DNA from 3 places in the Paenisporosarcina sp. P4_B8 genome. Region 2 is predicted to be linked to each of the others. Evidence: predicted binding sites of a transcription regulator. Region 2 holds the regulator's gene; each other region holds the start of a gene.
The links. The regulator CtsR, encoded in region 2, represses protease genes until heat stress. The targets are predictions, from matches to a motif close to ATGGTCAATAAAGGTCAAACA.

Region 1 (6,223 bases), on a different contig from region 2:
TATTGCGGTCTTCAAAGTTCGTAATTTTTGATAGTTTTTCAACGCCCACAACTAGAACATACGGATAGACACCCGTCTCAACAAATTGTTTGGCTGTAATGACTCCATACATAAAACCTGCACATGCCGCCGAAATGTCCATTGCCGCTGCATTCTTTGCACCAAGTTTCTCCTGAATCATCGTCGCAACAGTTGGAAAAGGCATATCAGGCGTAACCGTAGCAACCAAAATCAAGCCAATTTGATGAGCTTCGATCCCTGACTCTTCTATCGCTTGTTTAGCAGCTTCGTAAGCCATATCTGAAGTATTAACATCATCGTCCGCATATCTTCTCTCTTCTATACCAGTACGAGTACGAATCCATTCATCGGTAGTATCCATTTGTTTTTCCAAATCAAAGTTTGTAACAACACGTTCTGGCACATATCTTCCTAAGCCGATAATCCCCACACTCATATGACACCCTCATTTCAATTATTATCTTCTATTAGTACCTGGTAATAATAATAACGAATTAAGCATGAAATTTCAACTCATCGTCACGAATTTGCCAAACTTAGAGGAGGTTCTATAAAAGATTCTTTGTCACATTCGGCTCATATGATATGATGGTAGAAGTAAATAGTCTGTCCAGAGGTGAAACAACATGAAATTTGTCATTACATTAATTTGGTCATTTCTACTTGTTACAATGCTGAACTATGTAGTAAGTTCAGTGGCAGCAGTGCCATTCAACTTTAACTTGGGTGCTATCATCTCACTTGGGTTTGCAGCACTTATCTTCTTGATTTCTGCAATTATTCCTAATGAGCCAGCAACACACGAGCACCACTAATTCAACAAAACAAAAACGGTATCTCTGAAGCTTCCACTTCAGAGATACCGTTTTTTATTGATTGATTATAACTTCGCCATTTTCAAGGGATACTTCAACATTGCTTCCGGGAGTTAAGTTCCCACCAAGGACCGCTTTTGCTACAGCTGTTTCAACGTGTCGCTGAATAAAGCGACGCAATGGGCGTGCCCCAAACGCTGCATCCGTTCCCTCACTAACCACCCAATCAATCAATGGCTGGGTGAAAGTAATTGTGATTTCCTGCTCTTTCAACCGATTTGCTAATTGCGCCAAATACTTCTCCGTAATTGACGTGAAGTGAGAACCTTTTAATGAATGGAACAAAACAATTTCATCCATTCGGTTCAATAATTCTGGTTTAAAATGTGTTCGAAGTGCAGTCATCACCAAAGATTCCGCTTGGTCGCTATCCTCCAACAAATATTGTGATCCAATATTTGAAGTCAGAATCACTACAGTATTTGCGAAGTTGACGACGCGCCCCTGACTATCCGTAATCCTTCCATCATCCAAAAGCTGGAGTAAGATATTGGCGACATCAGGATGTGCTTTTTCTATTTCATCGAGCAAAACGACCGAGTATGGATTACGTCTTACCATTTCTGTCAGTTGCCCACCTTCTTCATAGCCGATATATCCTGGAGGAGCTCCTACAAGACGTGATACGCTGTGTTTCTCCATATATTCGGACATATCAATGCGGATGAAATGATCTTCGGAATCAAATAAATTGGCAGCTAATGCCTTGGCAAGCTCTGTTTTTCCCACACCGGTTGGTCCCAGGAATAAAAATGAACCAATTGGTTTTGTAGGATCTTTAATACCCGCACGTGCACGCCAAACGGCTTCCGTTACAAATTGGACTGCCTGATCCTGCCCCACTACACGTTCCTGTAATGTTTCCTTCAATCTAAGAAGCTTATCTCTTTCTCCTTCAACTAATTTCATCACAGGTATTCCTGTCCAACGAGAAACGATAGAAGCAATTTCCTCCGAAGTCACTTCTTCGCGAAGTAAACGATTTTCAGAAGTTGATTCAAGCGCAGACTCAAGTTCAGCGATTTCTTTTTCGAGCGTCGGTATTTTGCCATGACGAAGCTCGGCTGCTTTATTTAAGTCATAGCTATTTTCCGCCAGTTCCAGATCTCGTCGGTAACCATCCATTAGCTCACGTTTCTTTTGAATGTGCTGAAGGGATTCTTTCTCTGTGGACCATTGATTACGCATAGACTCGGTGGACGTTTTCAATTCATCGAGTTCCCGTCGTATTTTAGATAACCGTTGTTGACTTGCCTGATCTTTTTCCTTCATCAATGCTTGTTCTTCTATTTCCAATTGCATCATTCTTCTTGTCACTTCATCCAGTTCCTGCGGCATGGAATCAATTTCTGTTCGGATCATCGCACATGCTTCATCCACTAAATCAATTGCTTTATCCGGCAAAAATCGTTCCGTTAAATAACGGTCAGACAATTGTGCTGCTGCAACAATCGCCCGGTCATGTATCCGTACAGCATGGTGCAATTCAAAACGTTCTTTTAATCCACGTAAAATCGATACGGTATCTTCAACAGAAGGCTCACGTACCAAAACTTGTTGGAAACGTCTCTCCAGTGCCGGGTCCTTTTCGATATACATTCGGTACTCATCAAGCGTTGTTGCACCGATACAATGCAATTCTCCACGTGCCAACATAGGTTTAAGCATATTGCCCGCATCCATCGCACCTTCTGTTTTTCCGGCACCGACAATAGTGTGAATCTCATCAATGAAAAGAATAATGCGTCCTTCACTATCTTTAACTTCTTTTAGCACCGCTTTTAATCGTTCTTCAAACTCACCGCGGTATTTAGCACCTGCAATCAATGAACCCATATCCAGTTCATAAATATCACGTTCCTTCAATCCTTCAGGAACATCCTTCCGTACGATTCGCTGTGCCAATCCCTCAACTATCGCTGTTTTACCAACACCCGGTTCCCCTATCAGCACCGGATTGTTTTTAGTTTTTCTGGAAAGAATTCGAATGACGTGTCTGATTTCCTGATCTCGCCCGATAACGGGATCCATTTTTCCATTACGAGCCTGTTCTACTAAATTGCGACCATACAGTTCCAGTGGTCTTTTCTGTTCTTGTTGCTGTTGCATATTCACGCCACTCCTTGTTTGACCTTTTTTGACTAATTGATTTTATTATAGGATGCTAGGAGGAATATTGTAAAGAAATGTGCATGGGATTTTTGTGGTGCATAATGTTTGTTCGGTGAATTTCGTTGTTTAGTTGGGGAAGCATTCATTTGAAATTAAAATGCTATGTTAACCTTTACAGTGGTTTATCGTACATTTGCGCTGACCGCATGAGCCAAAAAGGATATAAACCATATACTTGAGGGTCTGATACTTCACGCTCTTGCGGCTTGCTAGGCGCAAATGTACTCTCTTGTTTTCAATTCAATATCCACAGCTTTCTATATTAATGGCATAAAAAATCCACTCACTTAACTGTGAGTGGATGAATGGAATATTTTATCTGACACCGAGTGCCATTTTTGCGTAGCGGGACATATTGTCTTTTGACCAGCCTGGAGTCCACACAATATTGACATCGACTTCTTTAACTTCCGGTAATTCGTATAATGCAGTTTTTACTTGATCAACAATCATTGGGCCCATTGGGCAACCAAGTGAAGTTAATGTCATAGTCACAACTGCAAATCCATCTTCTGATAAATCCACATCATAAACAAGTCCAAGGTTTACAATATCAATACCAAGTTCTGGGTCAATAACATTTTCGAGTGCACCCATCATGCTGTCGCGCATATCTTGATCCATGTTCATACCCCTCTCTAACTAACGTATATATTCATCATAACAAATGCAGCTTACTGAGACAAATAGTGTGCAATGAAGCTGGTTGATTCCAGCATCCCTTTTCTTGAAACGGCATGACCCGCCGATTTATCCGTCATAAATTGGAAACGTTCAGGATCATGCACATATGATTTTTTCAACGCATTGAAAAAGTTAAAGGTAGGTTCATAAGGAACTACATTATCTTGAACCCCATGCCAGAAAAATACTGGCCGGCCATTCAATGCACTCGGGTTTAATGTAAGATCGAATTTTCTTAACGTATCAAACATCTGCATACGCTCCACGTCAGTAATCGGTAATTTAAAGCCACGTGCTTCATACTGAGCCATTTGTGCCTTCGCCAAATGGACATATCCAGGAGAACCCATCATCACGGCAGCCGTGTCTATCCACGGATAAACATTCAGGCACCCTAATGTTTCAATGCCTCCCATTGATGTCCCAGCTAGTCCTATTTTTGTATGGTCCATTATTAAGTTTCGTTCAATTAATTGTTCTCTTAACATAGCTACTTCTTCAATAGATGTTAAAATTATTTCCCAGAAGCGCAGTGACAATTGAATTTCATCAAGATTTTCTTGTCTCTCTCCATGCAAATGGGCATCAGGCAGTAACACTCGAAAGCCTTTCTCGGCCAATTGGTAGGCATAATGTAAGTTGTGTTCTTTAGCACTTGTGAAGCCATGAAGAAAAATCACGACTGGTACCTGTTGTTCCCGTAGGGATTCTTTGTATACATGCAATAGTGGAATATGTCCCCACCGTTCATTTTCAACGTTCACTTTTCCACTTCCTTTGTATCTAATACTTGTTATCGTAGCAAAACAAATCAAAAACTTCAAAAATGAAGTTGGATTTTTTTGACTAATGGATGTCCATGACGATACACTTTACTCTAATAGGAAAGGAGTCATTTAACATGCAACCTCATTTAATCGTTTTGGATCTTGATGGAACATTATTAACAGATGAAAAAGTCATTTCTGAAAAGACTTTACATACGTTATTTAAAGCAAAAGAAAAAGGTCATGAAATAATGATCGCGACTGGACGACCTTATCGTGCCAGTGAAGTTTACTACCACCAGTTAAAAATGCAAACGCCCATTGTCAATTTTAATGGTGCCTTTGTCCATCATCCCACTGACCATACATGGAATCCGATTCATGAACCCATTAATTTGAAAGTCGTAAACGAAGTAATTGATGCCATTCATGATTATAAATTTCATAACATTATTGCTGAAGTTATGGATGATGTGTACTTGCACTATCATGATGAGAAACTGCTCGATATTTTCAGCTTCGGAAAACCACAAGTAACAACAGGTGATATTCGAAATTATTTAAAGACCGACCCTACCAGTTTGCTTATTCATGCAGAAGAACATGAAGTTCCTGCCATCCGTCAACACCTACATGATGTACATGCAGAAGTGATTGATCACAGAAGATGGGGTGCGCCATGGCATGTAATTGAAATTGTACGCAGCGGCCTAAATAAAGCTGTAGGTATTTCGCATGTATCGAAACACTTGAATATTCCAAAGGAACGCATTATTGCATTTGGTGACGAAGACAATGATTTAGAGATGATTGAGTATGCTGGAACCGGCGTTGCTATGGGCAATGCCATTGCGAAACTAAAAAACATTGCAAATGAAGTAACAACTTCAAATAATGACGATGGGATTGCGGATTTCTTACAAGAACGTTTAAAATTATAGAAATAGTTGATTCAGGGGGATACAAATGAGAATATTTGCAGACAGTGCTTGCGATTTACCGAAATCTTTTTATGAAACAAATCCGGTCACGTTGATTCCATTACGTGTACATATTGATGATGCCGAATACTTGGATGTCATGACAATCGATTCGACACAAGTTTACGCGGAAATTCGTCAAGGGAAACAACCAAAAACTTCACAAGCTTCACCAGAACAATTTTTGACGTTTTTTGAAGAACTTGCGAAGTCTGGAGAAGAAGGCTTGTATATTGCCTTTTCTTCAGAACTTTCAGGAACACATAATACCGCAGTTATGATTCGGGAACAGGTAAAGGAAGACTATCCTGATCTTAAATTAACAATCGTTGATTCGCGATGTGCTTCACTTGGTTATGGCTTGCTTATAAAAGAAGCCGTCCGATTGATGAAATCTGGCGAACCTATGGAACGTATTGTCGAAATAATCCGTTTTAAAGCACTACATATGGAACACTTGTTTACAGTTGAAGATTTAGATTATATGGCTCGAGGCGGACGCGTGTCCAAGACCAGTGCTATTATTGGAGGATTATTAAACATCAAACCTCTTCTTCACGTGGAAAACGGCAAGCTTGTACCGATTGAAAAATTAAGAGGACGCAAAAAAGTAATGAAACGGATCATTGAACTCATGGAAGAACGCGGTGAGCGTTTACATGAACAAACTATTGCAATCAGTCATGCTGACGACGAAGCATTTGCAATGGAAATGAAGGCAATG
Region 2 (6,223 bases):
GAAAGAGGCGTCAACATTCCGATGCTAAAGGGGTCTGAAGCATGATACCGGTTTGGATAAAAAATGCGGCACAACTTGTAACGGTAGCCGGTGAAAACGGCCCCCGAGTTCGGGAAGGAATGTCTGACCTCGGGTTAATCGCAGATGGCAGTGTGTGGATGGAAAAAGGAAAAGTAGTGGCGGTGGGCACGACGTCTGAGCTTGAAGCCTTATATGGCACACGTGCCCATGAAGCGGATATTATCGATGCGACAGGGCGTTTAGTGACACCGGGGCTGGTCGATCCACATACGCACATAGCATATGGAGGAAGCCGCGAACGTGAATTCGAAATGCGTCTCGAAGGTGCAACGTACATGGAAATCATGAATGCTGGTGGCGGTATTCATGCGACAACACGTATGACACGTGAGGCGTCAGAAGACGAACTGGTAGAACAAACAACGCGCCGCCTGGACTCGTTCCTTGAGCATGGTGTGACAACCGTGGAAGGCAAAAGTGGCTACGGACTAGATTTGGAAACGGAATTGAAACAACTGCGAGTGATGAAACGATTGAATGAAAGTCATCCGATTGACTTGGTTCCAACGTTTATGGGCGCACATGCAGTCCCTCAGGAATATAAAGGACGAGAAGACGAGTTTATCGATCTTTTGGTAAATGACATGTTGCCGAAAGTGGCGGAAGAAAAATTAGCTATTTTTAACGATGTTTTTTGCGAAGTCGGAGTATTCACACCAGAACAGTCCGAACGAATTTTAGAAGCAGGCAAAAAACTCGGCTTGATTCCCAAAATTCATGCTGATGAAATTGAGTCTTACGGTGGCGCGGAACTGGCTGCAAAAGTCGGTGCAATTTCAGCGGAACATCTATTGAAAGCATCTGATGAAGGTGTGAGTTTAATGGCTGAAGCAGGCGTCATTGCCTGTCTTTTGCCAGCGACAGCTCTGTATTTACGTGAAGAAGCAGCAAAAGGCCGTGCGATGATTGATGCAGGTGTAGCCGTAGCAATCTCGACAGACTGCAATCCTGGTTCGTCACCAACGACTTCGATGCCTTTGGTCATGAATTTGGCCTGCATCTCTATGCGTCTAACTCCGGCAGAAGCATTGGTTGCCGCAACGATGAACGCTGCGTGTGCCATTGGCATGCAAGAGAAAGTCGGTTCATTGGAAGCTGGCAAACAAGCGGATGTCGTAATGTGGAATGTATCCAATTACCAGGAGCTGCAATATCTTTTCGGCGTGAATCACGTTGGTTCAGTGTGGAAAAAAGGCGTGCAGGTGGTGGGTTAAATGAAACATTTACAACCGCCTGAATGGTCGTGGCGCGATACTTCTGGAGATTTCGTTCATCAGTGGGTAAAACCGCTTGCTGAACAGTCTCCGGACATGGTGATTTATGGCGCGCCCATTTCCCGTTCTTCAATCAGTGTTTCCGGCGCTTCCTTATATACAATGGAATTCCGCAAATTGTGGAAAGGGTTCTCCACGTATAACTTAGATGAGGACTTGGATTTATCTAGCTACATCGTTCGTGATGCGGGAGATGTCGTTATGCATACGACCGATATTTTAATGTCACATGAACGTATTGAAGACACGACATATGAATTAGTCCGCACATTTGAGCGATCAACTACATGTTTAATTGGTGGAGATCATTCTGTAACTGCATGTGCGGTAAGAGGTCTTAAGAAGGCCTACCCAGACGAGCGGATTGGCATTTTACAACTAGATACACATCTAGATGTGCGCGACCCGGCCGATTTGGGACCTGCAAATGGCACGCCCATTCGTCAACTGATTGATGGGGGCACTGTCTACGGGGAAGATGTCGTCAATATTGGTCTTCACGGGTACTTCAACGCAGCACCATTGGTGGCTTATGCGAAGGAACACGGTATTCGAATGATTACTTTACGTAAAGCACGTGAGCTAGGGGTGGCTCAGTGCGTCGAAGAACAATTAAAGGAATTAGCACAACGAGTGGACCGCGTATACGTAACTGTCGATATGGATGTGTTGGACATTGCAGTCGCACCGGGTGTTCCCGCTTCTACACCAGGAGGCATGACGGCGGAAGAGCTATTCCAAAGTTTAGTGCGGATTGGCCAACAGGATGCGGTTCGACATATCGATTTTGTATGTCTAGATCCAACACGAGATGTACCGACAAGCGCCACGGTTAAAACAGGAGTGTATGCATGGTTGGAATTTATCACGGGGAGAGTTCTATCACAAAGGGGGATTTAATATGCAACAAGTGGGAGAACGTTCAAAAATACGTTCAAGTACGGGGATGTGGAAGTTTTTTGTATACAGTTTTATTGGTACGTTCATGTTTTTCGTGCCGGTCACAATTGGTGAAAAAAATTCAATCATGCTTGACCACATCGTGTCATGGATTCAAGCAAATGCAACTGGGGTTTTACCATATTACTCATTAGCACTTATTCTAGCTGGCGCATTATATCCGTTTTACTCGGGGACCTGGAAAAAATCGACCGTCGACATGGTGTTTTCATTCTTTAAAATCATAGGTTTAGTCGTTGGGATTATGATTGTTTTTGGATTTGGTCCGGCGTGGTTATTTGCTCCTGATATGGGACCGTTCTTGTTCGATAAATTAGTGATTTCCGTAGGTTTATTAGTCCCTATCGGGGCGGTATTTTTAGCATTATTAGTAGGTTATGGATTACTTGAATTTATTGGGGTTCTAATGCAACCGATTATGCGACCAATTTGGCGAACACCGGGTCGATCTGCAATTGACGCAGTAGCTTCTTTCGTTGGTTCATATTCATTGGGCTTGCTAATTACGAATCGTGTTTATAAAGAAGGAAAATACACAGCACGAGAAGCAGCAATTATTGCAACGGGCTTCTCGACTGTATCTGCTACGTTCATGGTTATCGTTGCGAAAACACTTGGCTTAATGGATATGTGGAATTTGTACTTTTGGGTAACACTAATCGTCACGTTCATCGTGACGGCAATTACAACTCGCATCTGGCCGCTGAATCGTATTAAAGACGATTACTATGAAGGCAGTGTGCCACAACCAGAGGTGAAACCTGAAGGCAGTCGCTTGACAGCCGCTTGGAATGAAGCGCAGGAAACCGTTAAACAAGCACCTAGTTTACTTGAGAACATATGGGAGAACTTGCGAGACGGCTTATTAATGGCTATGGCGATTTTACCATCAATTTTATCAATTGGATTACTTGGTTTAGTGTTAGCGGAATTCACGCCGATATTTGACTGGATCGGTTACATCTTCTATCCGTTCACCTACATTTTGCAGCTTCCTGAACCAATGCTAGTCGCAAAAGCAAGTGCACTTGGAATAGCTGAAATGTTCCTACCTGCATTGCTGGTTGTGAAATCGGGGATGATTGTAAAATTCGTAATTGCGGTTGTATCTATATCGTCCATCATTTTCTTCTCTGCAGTTGTTCCTTGCATCGTGGCAACAGAAATTCCGATTTCAATACCGAAATTAATCGTTATCTGGGTTCAACGTGTCATTCTGACTTTAATCATTGTTACGCCGATTGCTTTCATGCTGTTTTAATAGAAGTGCCATCCTTGCATAAAAGGATGGCACTTTTTTGTGTAACAGGAGCGTAGCGGAAACAAAGACCATTAAATCATGTCTCTAAAAGTTAACTAGGATGTGAGACGTGTTTGAGCGATAATCTTGCTCGTTTGATTGATAAATTCGCAAATTTGAACGATAAATCTCTAGATTGAGCGATAAACACTTCAGTTTGATTGATAAAATTTCACAAACTTAAAGTAGGCAGTGAAATCGTCACACTATCCGAGTAGAGATTAATAATATCTGAATATTCTTGCTAGAATTTTCACTTAAGAAAATAGCTTTTTATTTTAGAAAAAACGGAACGAAAGCATATGAATTGCACACTCCCTATCTCCCCTTATATAATAAAGTCAAAGTTAGTCAAAGTCAGGTGCATGGTGCATCCTATTGGAATGCCCACGTAAAATATAGCCACTAACCTTGAATCGCACTCAGAGTTAATTGATCAGGAGGTGATTGCATGCGGAATATATCAGATATTATTGAAGGGTATTTAAAGAAAGTTATCGAATTAGATGAAAAAGGGCATGTTGAGATAAAACGCAGTGAGATTGCGGAGCAGTTTCAATGTGTGCCTTCACAAATTAATTATGTGATTAATACGCGCTTCACCGCTGACCGCGGTTACCTCGTTGAAAGTAAGCGAGGGGGCGGGGGGTATATTCGAATAGTTCGGGTACGCGCTCATACGAAGGCTGATTTAATTGAAACCATTCTGGCAAGTTTAGAGCGTGGAGCTTCTCAAACGATGACGGAAGATATTATCTTTCGTTTAATCGATGAGAATGTAGTGACGAAGCGTGAGGCGAAAATGATGCTCGCGGCACTCGATCGTACAACTCTCAATACCCCATTGCCGCATCGAGATGAATTGCGTTCACGCATATTGCAAGCGATGCTTATGACATTCAAGTATGAACAGTTAAAGTGAGGCGAGCGCGAGATGATTTGTGAGAATTGTAAACATCGTCCGGCAAAAGTTACCGTGACGCAAATACAAAATGGAGAACAGGTGCAACGACATTATTGTGAGGTCTGCGCAAAAAATTTCCATCCGTTTCATTTGGATTTTCAGCAGGATCCACTTTCGCTACATCAGTTATTGTCCAATTGGTTTGGCGTCCCGGAAAGCAAACAAGTTCAACAAAAACCTCAACCAGAAGCTAAGACATGCAGTTCATGTGGATGGACATTCCGACAGTTTTTAAACCAAGGGAAGTTTGGGTGTGCACATTGTTATGAAAGCTTTCACGAACAATTACCCGACGTCTTCAAAAAATTGCACAACGGCAATGTGAAACATGTGGGGAAAGCGCCAGGTACATTTGGCCAAACACTGCAATTGAAAAAACAAATTGAAGCAATTCGCACGTCCATGCGCACGGCGATTGAGATTGAAAATTTTGAAGAGGCGGCACGACTTCGGGATGAAGCTCGCTCGTTAGAGGAACAGCTGCACAGCGGAGGTGAAAACCGCGATGTCCATTGAACGTTTTCTGAATAATTCCGTTACAAGTTGGATGGCCGGCGAGGGAGAGCATGCAGATATCGTGATGAGCACGAGAATCCGGCTCGCCCGAAATTTAACAGGTTACCGATTTCCACTTTCTTTTACGGAAAATGAAGCGCTGCAAGTAGATCAAGCGATTTCCTCAGTTTTACTTGATGCAGAAGCGGAACTTGAGTCGACCTTTTCGTATATAGATATAAAAGAGCTATCTGCGCTCAATCGGCAAGTGCTGGTTGAAAAGCATTTAATCAGTCCGAAATTGGCTCACTCGGAAATAGCAGGGTCCGTTTTATTATCAGATGATGAAGCGGTCAGTGTGATGGTCAATGAAGAAGATCATATTCGCATACAATGTATTTTCCCGGGAATGCAGTTAAACGAAGCATGGCGTCAGGCAAACCATATAGATGACGTCCTTGAAAAAGAACTGCCCTATGCATTTGATGAACAGTTTGGCTATTTAACGAGTTGTCCGACGAATACGGGCACTGGCCTGCGGGCATCGGTGATGATGCATTTACCAGCACTCACGATGACAAAACAAATGGATCGCATTGTAACAGCGATTACACGTCTCGGGATGGTCGTACGCGGCATCTACGGAGAAGGTAGCGAAGCCCTCGGCAATGTGTATCAAGTATCAAATCAAACAACTCTCGGGAAATCAGAAGAAGATATCTTAACTGATTTGCAAAGCATCACTGAACAAATTATTCAAAAAGAACGTGAAGCAAGAGCGGCTCTCTTACATACGAGACCGAATGTATTGGAAGATCGTCTGTATCGTTCACTTGGTGTTTTGACGTATGCACGGCTTTTAACAACAGAAGAAGCGGGACGCTGTTTATCAGACGTGCGTCTTGGCATCGATCTCGGTTTGATTAAAGGTGTCGATGTTTCAATTTTGAATGAATGCATGGTTTTCATGCAACCAGGTTTTTTACAGAAGTATGCAGATACGTCCCTGCAACCCGAAGAACGCGATGTATTTCGGGCAAAGTTGTTTAGGGAACGGTTGCAAGTAGACAATAATTTAGACAATGAAGGAGAGGAACCTCATGATGTTTAATCGATTTACACAACGCGCACAAAAAGTACTCCAATTAG
Region 3 (6,223 bases), on a different contig from region 2:
ATGTACGATTCTTGCCAAATCCTTATTATATAGAAGATTTGCGTCCGAAAACCGGCTTGGATTCTGATGTATCTGGTTATGTGTTGAAATGGCCGGAAACCCAAATATTAATTGAAAAACTGACTGATTTACTGACTTACATGATTCCTCAATATAAACGAGAAGGAAAACGCCAGCTCGTCATTGCATTTGGTTGTACCGGTGGGCAACACCGTTCCGTAACCCTTACGGAATACTATGCGAAATTGTTCCAACAAGATTATCAAACTGTAATTACGCATCGCGATATTAAACATAGAAAGGGCTGATGGAATGGCACGTTCCAAACGCCGGAAACGAATCGTCATAATCGGCGGGGGGACGGGTCTATCCACGTTGTTGCGAGGATTAAAGAAATTCCCGGTCGATATCACTGCAATTGTTACAGTTGCAGATGATGGAGGCAGCTCAGGCAGACTCCGCGACGATTACGATATTCCACCTCCGGGAGATATTCGAAAAGTAATGGCGGCATTATCAGATGTAGAGCCTTTAGTTGAAGAAATGTTCCAATATCGTTTCAGTCAATCTGATGATTTAGGTGGACATTCACTAGGTAATTTAATGTTAACGGCGTTGACAGATATAACTGGTGACTTTTCGCATGCAATTCGGGAAATGAGTCGCGTATTAAATGTACATGGTACTGTATTGCCAGCCGCGAATCAGACAATCACCCTTCATGCAGAACTGGACGATGGGACCATTGTTACGGGAGAATCAAAGATTCCTACATATAATCAACGCATTCATCGTGTCTTTCTGACACCCAATGATGTGGAACCGCTTCCAGATACGATTAAAGCAATTTGCAAAGCTGATTTACTCGTATTTGGACCAGGAAGTTTATATACTAGTATTTTGCCCAATTTATTGGTTCAAGGAATTCAAAAAGCAATACTCCAATCGAAGGCACCAAACGTATACATTTGCAACTTGATGACACAAGCTGGAGAGACATTGAACTATTCAGCGGCTGATCATGTCCGTGCATTGATGTTGCATATGGGTGCGCCATTTATTCAGACGATTTTGCTTAACACGGATGAAGTTCCATTATCCGTTCAAGAAATTTATGCACAAGAACAGTCCATGCCGGTGAGTTATGACGAATCAAGATTAAATCAATTAGGAATAACAGTGGTCAAAAAAGATATTGCGACCATCCAGGATGGAGCCATTCGTCATGACGCAACCAAAGTTGCTGAATGGCTGGTCCATTATGCGGAAGATAAGGAAAATGCAATCAAGCAATCATTTATCTAACTTTCGCTCGAAAGGGGGAAATATATATGTCATTTGCATCTGAAACAAAAAAAGAAATGACGCAGGCTGACATAACACCTTGTTGCGCGAAAGCAGAACTATCTGCACTCATCCGCATGAATGGTGCGCTTTCATTTGCGAACCGAAGTTTGAGTTTGGATGTACAAACCGAGAATGCAGCGATTGCCAGACGTTTATATACATTGATGAAAGAATTGTACCCGTACCAAGTAGAACTATTGGTACGAAAAAAGATGCGCTTGAAAAAAAACAATGTATATATTTGTCGGGTGCGAGATGGGGCAAAAGCATTGCTGGAAGATTTGAAAATCATTACAGAAGACTTTCAGTTCAATCATACAATTTCAGCTGAACTAGTTAAAAAGAATTGTTGCAAGCGGGCGTATTTGCGTGGTGCATTCCTGGCTGGTGGCTCAGTCAATAATCCGGAAACCTCTGCATACCATTTGGAAGTTTATTCGCTATATAAAGACCATAGTGATGCACTTGTTAGTTTAATGAATGGCTTTGGATTGAATGCTAAAACAATTGAACGTAAAAAAGGGTTTGTGACCTATTTAAAAGAAGCTGAAAAAATATCGGATTTTTTGAGTATTACCGGAGCTCATCACGCATTATTGAAATTTGAAGATGTCCGCATTGTCCGCGATATGCGAAATAGCGTAAATCGTCTCGTCAATTGTGAAACGGCCAATCTAAATAAAACAATTGGCGCATCCATACGACAAGTGGAAAATATTCGTTATATTGATAATGTCATGGGAATTGATCAATTACCTGAGAAACTGCGGGAAGTAGCAAGATTGCGTGTAGAGTACACAGATGTCACGCTTAAAGAGCTTGGCGAGATGGTTTCAACAGGTACAATCAGTAAATCTGGCATTAATCACCGATTACGTAAGCTTGATGAAATTGCTGATGGACTTCGCGGTGGAGTTGCGTTCGATAAAGTGAAAAGATAGTTGTGAGAATGACTCATTTCAGCTAACATAAAAAATAATACATGAACGGACAGAGATTAGGGGGGCATGAACTAATGACGGAAAATCAAGTACAAGTTGAATTGAAATCAGGATTACAGGCAAGACAGGCTGCTCTTTTTGTGCAAGAAGCAAATCSTTACCAAGCAGATGTATATCTGCAAAAAGAAGATAAAAAAGTAAATGCAAAAAGTATTATGGGCATAATGAGCCTAGCCATCAGTAAAGGATCATCAGTTACAATCAGTGCTGAAGGATCAGATGAAGAACAGGCGGTTGAAGGACTAATCGCCATGATTCAAAAAGTAGATTAAAATCATAAACCTTCGACGATCTGTCGAAGGTTTTTTTATGGACAAAATTCATCAAGTACACAATGTTTCACTTAATAAATATTGTTACTTTTCCATAAATCTAGTAAATTACTCAGTCCCAATAGATTTACGAGAATACTATGGGTTATAGCTACAATACTATTTAATATTAAATAACAGGGGCATAAAAGAAACGATGACTATTCATGGTTTTTTGGAATGTTGTTAAAAAATGGGATAAAAATCTTAATAGGAAAGGGGGAAATAGAGGTGATTAAAATAGCATGGTCTGCAGGACATGGATTGACTACTGCAGGGAAACGGTCGCCAAATGATGAAAAAGAATGGACATTCAATAGCAAAGTGGTTCTTTCAGGCATGGCACATCTGGATAAATATGAAGGTGTTCTACAAATGCGGGTCGACGATCCCAGCGGAAAAACGGATATACCCTTAGCGACTCGCACTGATATGGCAAATGCTTGGAAAGCTGATATGTACATCAGCTGCCACCATAATGCTCTTGGAGGGCAATGGGGAAATCATGGAGGAACCGAAACCTACGTAATGGAGCCGGCAAACAATAATCCTTCCTCACTCAAACTCGCCAATTCCATACATCCGAAAGTAGTGAAAGCGATGGGGTTAAGGGATCGCGGTGTGAAATCTGCCAACTTTCATGAATTGCGGGAGACAGTTATGCCAGCAGTACTAGTAGAAGGTGGTTTTATGGATAGTCTCACGGATATCGTAAAAATGCGTGACGACAACTATTTGAAAGCACACGGTGTAGCAATCGCTCAAGGTATCGCGGAGAGTTTCGGGCTGAAAATGAAAAAAGTTATAGATTCTTCAGGAAAGGAGGAAACGAAGTTTTTCAATACAGGTTCATTATCATTAAATAATGAATTTAAAAATATGTTGACCAAGGCACGTGAACAAGGCGTAATTGAATCCAATCATTGGGAGAAAAAGGCTGAGGAGGGAAGCTTGACAGAATCTGAAGCGATTGGATTAACTGCAATTGTGTTAAAACGGTTGCTGGATAAAATATAAAAAATTCACGTTTTTGAATGGGGAAAGATTTTTGTAATGGAAAGCCACTGATGCAAAAACGGTTGTTACTCGCAGATTTCCATTCTTTGTGGAAGTTAGTGATCCATTGTCTGAATGAATGAATATAAATAAAAAAACCGTCCCATACGTCTTCTAACGTTTGGGACGGTTTCCTTTTGACGCCCTCGGAGGGAATCGAACCCCCATCTCAAGAACCGGAATCTTACGTGTTATCCATTGCACCACGAGGGCAAGCGACTTACCTATTATACAAATAGTAGGCAAACAATTCAACTGTACTTTTTTATGCATAATATTTGACCTTCCTTGACCAACTTGTATATTATAAAGGAACAACCGAGTACAATAGATGATACTCGGGATGTACGAAAATTATTAAAAGCTTGAAGGGGGCATTTCCATGAATTTAATTCCTACAGTTATTGAACAAACAAGCCGCGGAGAGCGCGCTTATGACATCTACTCACGTTTATTAAAAGACCGAGTGATTATGCTTGGAAGCGGCATTGATGATAATGTTGCAAACTCCATCGTGGCACAATTACTTTTCCTAGAAGCTGAAGATCCAGAAAAAGATATTTCTATTTACATCAACAGCCCAGGTGGAAGTATCACGGCGGGTATGGCGATTTTTGACACAATGCACTTCATCAAACCGGACGTGCAAACAATTTGTATCGGGATGGCAGCTTCAATGGGTGCATTCTTGCTTGCGGCTGGAACAAAAGGTAAACGATATGCTTTACCGAATGCTGAAGTCATGATTCACCAACCACTTGGTGGAGCACAAGGGCAAGCGACTGAAATTGAAATCGCTGCAAAACGTATTTTATTCTTGCGTGAAAAATTAAACGGTATCTTGTCAGAACGTACAGGTCAACCGATTGATGTCATCGCAAAAGATACGGACCGCGATAACTTCATGACAGCTGAGCGTGCGAAAGAATATGGTCTTGTTGATCACATTATTTCTCGCAGTGAATTGAAAAAAGCATAATAACCAAAGCTACAGTGACTATTATAGTCATTGTAGCTTTTTTGTTTTTGGCATGTTTAAGGATGCTATAACGAAAGAGTGAATTTCCAGGGCCACGCAGGAAACGAATAGTGCAAATGAAGTTTGCACTATTCGTTTGCGACGAAGCTAGAGAAGCGATGCAACGCACTTTCATGTTTCGAAGCTAGCAGAGCGATGCAACGAACCTCCATGTTTCGAAGCTAGAGAAGCGATGCAGAAACAGAAACAGGAGCACCGGTTTTTCTAGAGTCGAGGAGACTAAAGCCGTGCCCGCGAAACGCGTCCGCCGAAATCAACATTTTTTCTTGCATACGCTCAATAGTATACAGTTATATTCTCTTTTTTATTGTTTGTCTACAGTCTGCAACAAGTGGCTCATGGTAGCCACTTGTTTTTTTATGAATTTATGACGTGCAATTGTGAAAAATAGAGTACAATTTTGGATATCAAGATGTTAAAGACGTGAAAGGAAGATGGATAATGAACGTACAATTTTATTCTCGTCCGAACTGTACTTTGTGTGAAGACGCACGAATGATGCTGCAACTTGTAAAAGAAGATGTTGAATTACATATAGAAGAAATCAATATTGAAGACAATGATGACATCCATGAAAAGTACTTACTCCGCATTCCAGTAATCGAAAGCAACGGAGTGGTCATTCAGGAAGGACGGATTGATTATCCTACGTTATTAGAGGCGTTTACATCGTAAACGTCTTTTTTATTTGCTCTTTTTTTAGAAAAGGGGTATATTATTATTAAGGTGGGACATAAAATAATGTAGTGGGACAAAAAACGTCCAACCACTTTTCAGAAGGAGAATGCAATGAATCTATTACTTGGAGCACAACAAAAATTGTTACCGGAAATGACTACGCTTCTCCAAAAAAGATATCGTTTATTGATGACCATCCAATTAACTGCTGGAATTGGTCGCAGAGCCCTCAGTGAAATCGTTCATTCAACCGAACGGGAGACAAGAAGAGAGCTTGACATTTTACGGGCACAAGGATTAATACATGTGCTTGCAAATGGAATGGAAATTACGCATGAAGGTAAAGATGTTTTAGATAGCTTGAAAAATTTAGTTCACGAATGGTCTGGATTAAGTGAACTGGAAAAACAACTTGAGAAGAGTTTCAAGTTAAGTCGCGTAATCATCGTGCCTGGAGATAGCGAAAAAGAAAGTCAAGCGAAGTCATTGATTGGTCAGGAAGCTGCAAAGCAACTGGAGCAATTATCAAAAGAGCTTGATATTGTAGCTGTAACGGGTGGAAGTACGATTGCTGCCATTACAAATCACTTGTCGGTGCACATCAAACCAAAGAATCTAGTGTTTGTGGCAGCGCGGGGAGGAATCGGGGAAAATGTGGAACTGCAAGCGAATCATATTGCATCTGCATTTGCCGCACAAGCTAGTGGTACTTCCAGAACACTATACTTACCTGATCATTTAAGTGAAGCTGCATATAAGACCATGATAAAAGAGCCTGTCATTAAGGAAAT

Region 1: the regulator CtsR is predicted to act here: its motif matches at 3,021-3,041, upstream of AC1DSK_RS14250 (ATP-dependent Clp protease ATP-binding subunit).
Region 3: the regulator CtsR is predicted to act here: its motif matches at 3,991-4,011, upstream of clpP (ATP-dependent Clp endopeptidase proteolytic subunit ClpP).

The regions. Positions count from the first base shown of each region.
Region 1 covers NZ_JBFUHX010000016.1:70,972-77,194, forward strand. The annotation lists gene AC1DSK_RS14240 (beta-ketoacyl-ACP synthase III) at 1-457, opposite strand, end outside; gene AC1DSK_RS14245 (YjzD family protein) at 648-836, shown strand; gene AC1DSK_RS14250 (ATP-dependent Clp protease ATP-binding subunit) at 891-3,005, opposite strand; gene AC1DSK_RS14255 (metal-sulfur cluster assembly factor) at 3,384-3,692, opposite strand; gene AC1DSK_RS14260 (prolyl oligopeptidase family serine peptidase) at 3,743-4,516, opposite strand; gene AC1DSK_RS14265 (Cof-type HAD-IIB family hydrolase) at 4,654-5,460, shown strand; gene AC1DSK_RS14270 (DegV family protein) at 5,486-6,223, shown strand, end outside.
Region 2 covers NZ_JBFUHX010000010.1:66,362-72,584, forward strand. The annotation lists gene hutU (urocanate hydratase) at 1-45, shown strand, start outside; gene hutI (imidazolonepropionase) at 42-1,295, shown strand; gene AC1DSK_RS10975 (agmatinase family protein) at 1,296-2,255, shown strand; gene AC1DSK_RS10980 (YjiH family protein) at 2,257-3,576, shown strand; gene AC1DSK_RS10985 (CtsR family transcriptional regulator) at 4,067-4,537, shown strand; gene AC1DSK_RS10990 (UvrB/UvrC motif-containing protein) at 4,550-5,095, shown strand; gene AC1DSK_RS10995 (protein arginine kinase) at 5,085-6,185, shown strand; gene clpC (ATP-dependent protease ATP-binding subunit ClpC) at 6,175-6,223, shown strand, end outside.
Region 3 covers NZ_JBFUHX010000004.1:103,630-109,852, forward strand. The annotation lists gene rapZ (RNase adapter RapZ) at 1-308, shown strand, start outside; gene AC1DSK_RS05755 (gluconeogenesis factor YvcK family protein) at 313-1,305, shown strand; gene whiA (DNA-binding protein WhiA) at 1,332-2,288, shown strand; gene AC1DSK_RS05765 (HPr family phosphocarrier protein) at 2,363-2,620, shown strand; gene AC1DSK_RS05770 (N-acetylmuramoyl-L-alanine amidase family protein) at 2,891-3,676, shown strand; tRNA gene AC1DSK_RS05775 (tRNA-Arg) at 3,857-3,928, opposite strand; gene clpP (ATP-dependent Clp endopeptidase proteolytic subunit ClpP) at 4,098-4,694, shown strand; gene AC1DSK_RS05785 (glutaredoxin family protein) at 5,196-5,429, shown strand; gene AC1DSK_RS05790 (sugar-binding transcriptional regulator) at 5,544-6,223, shown strand, end outside.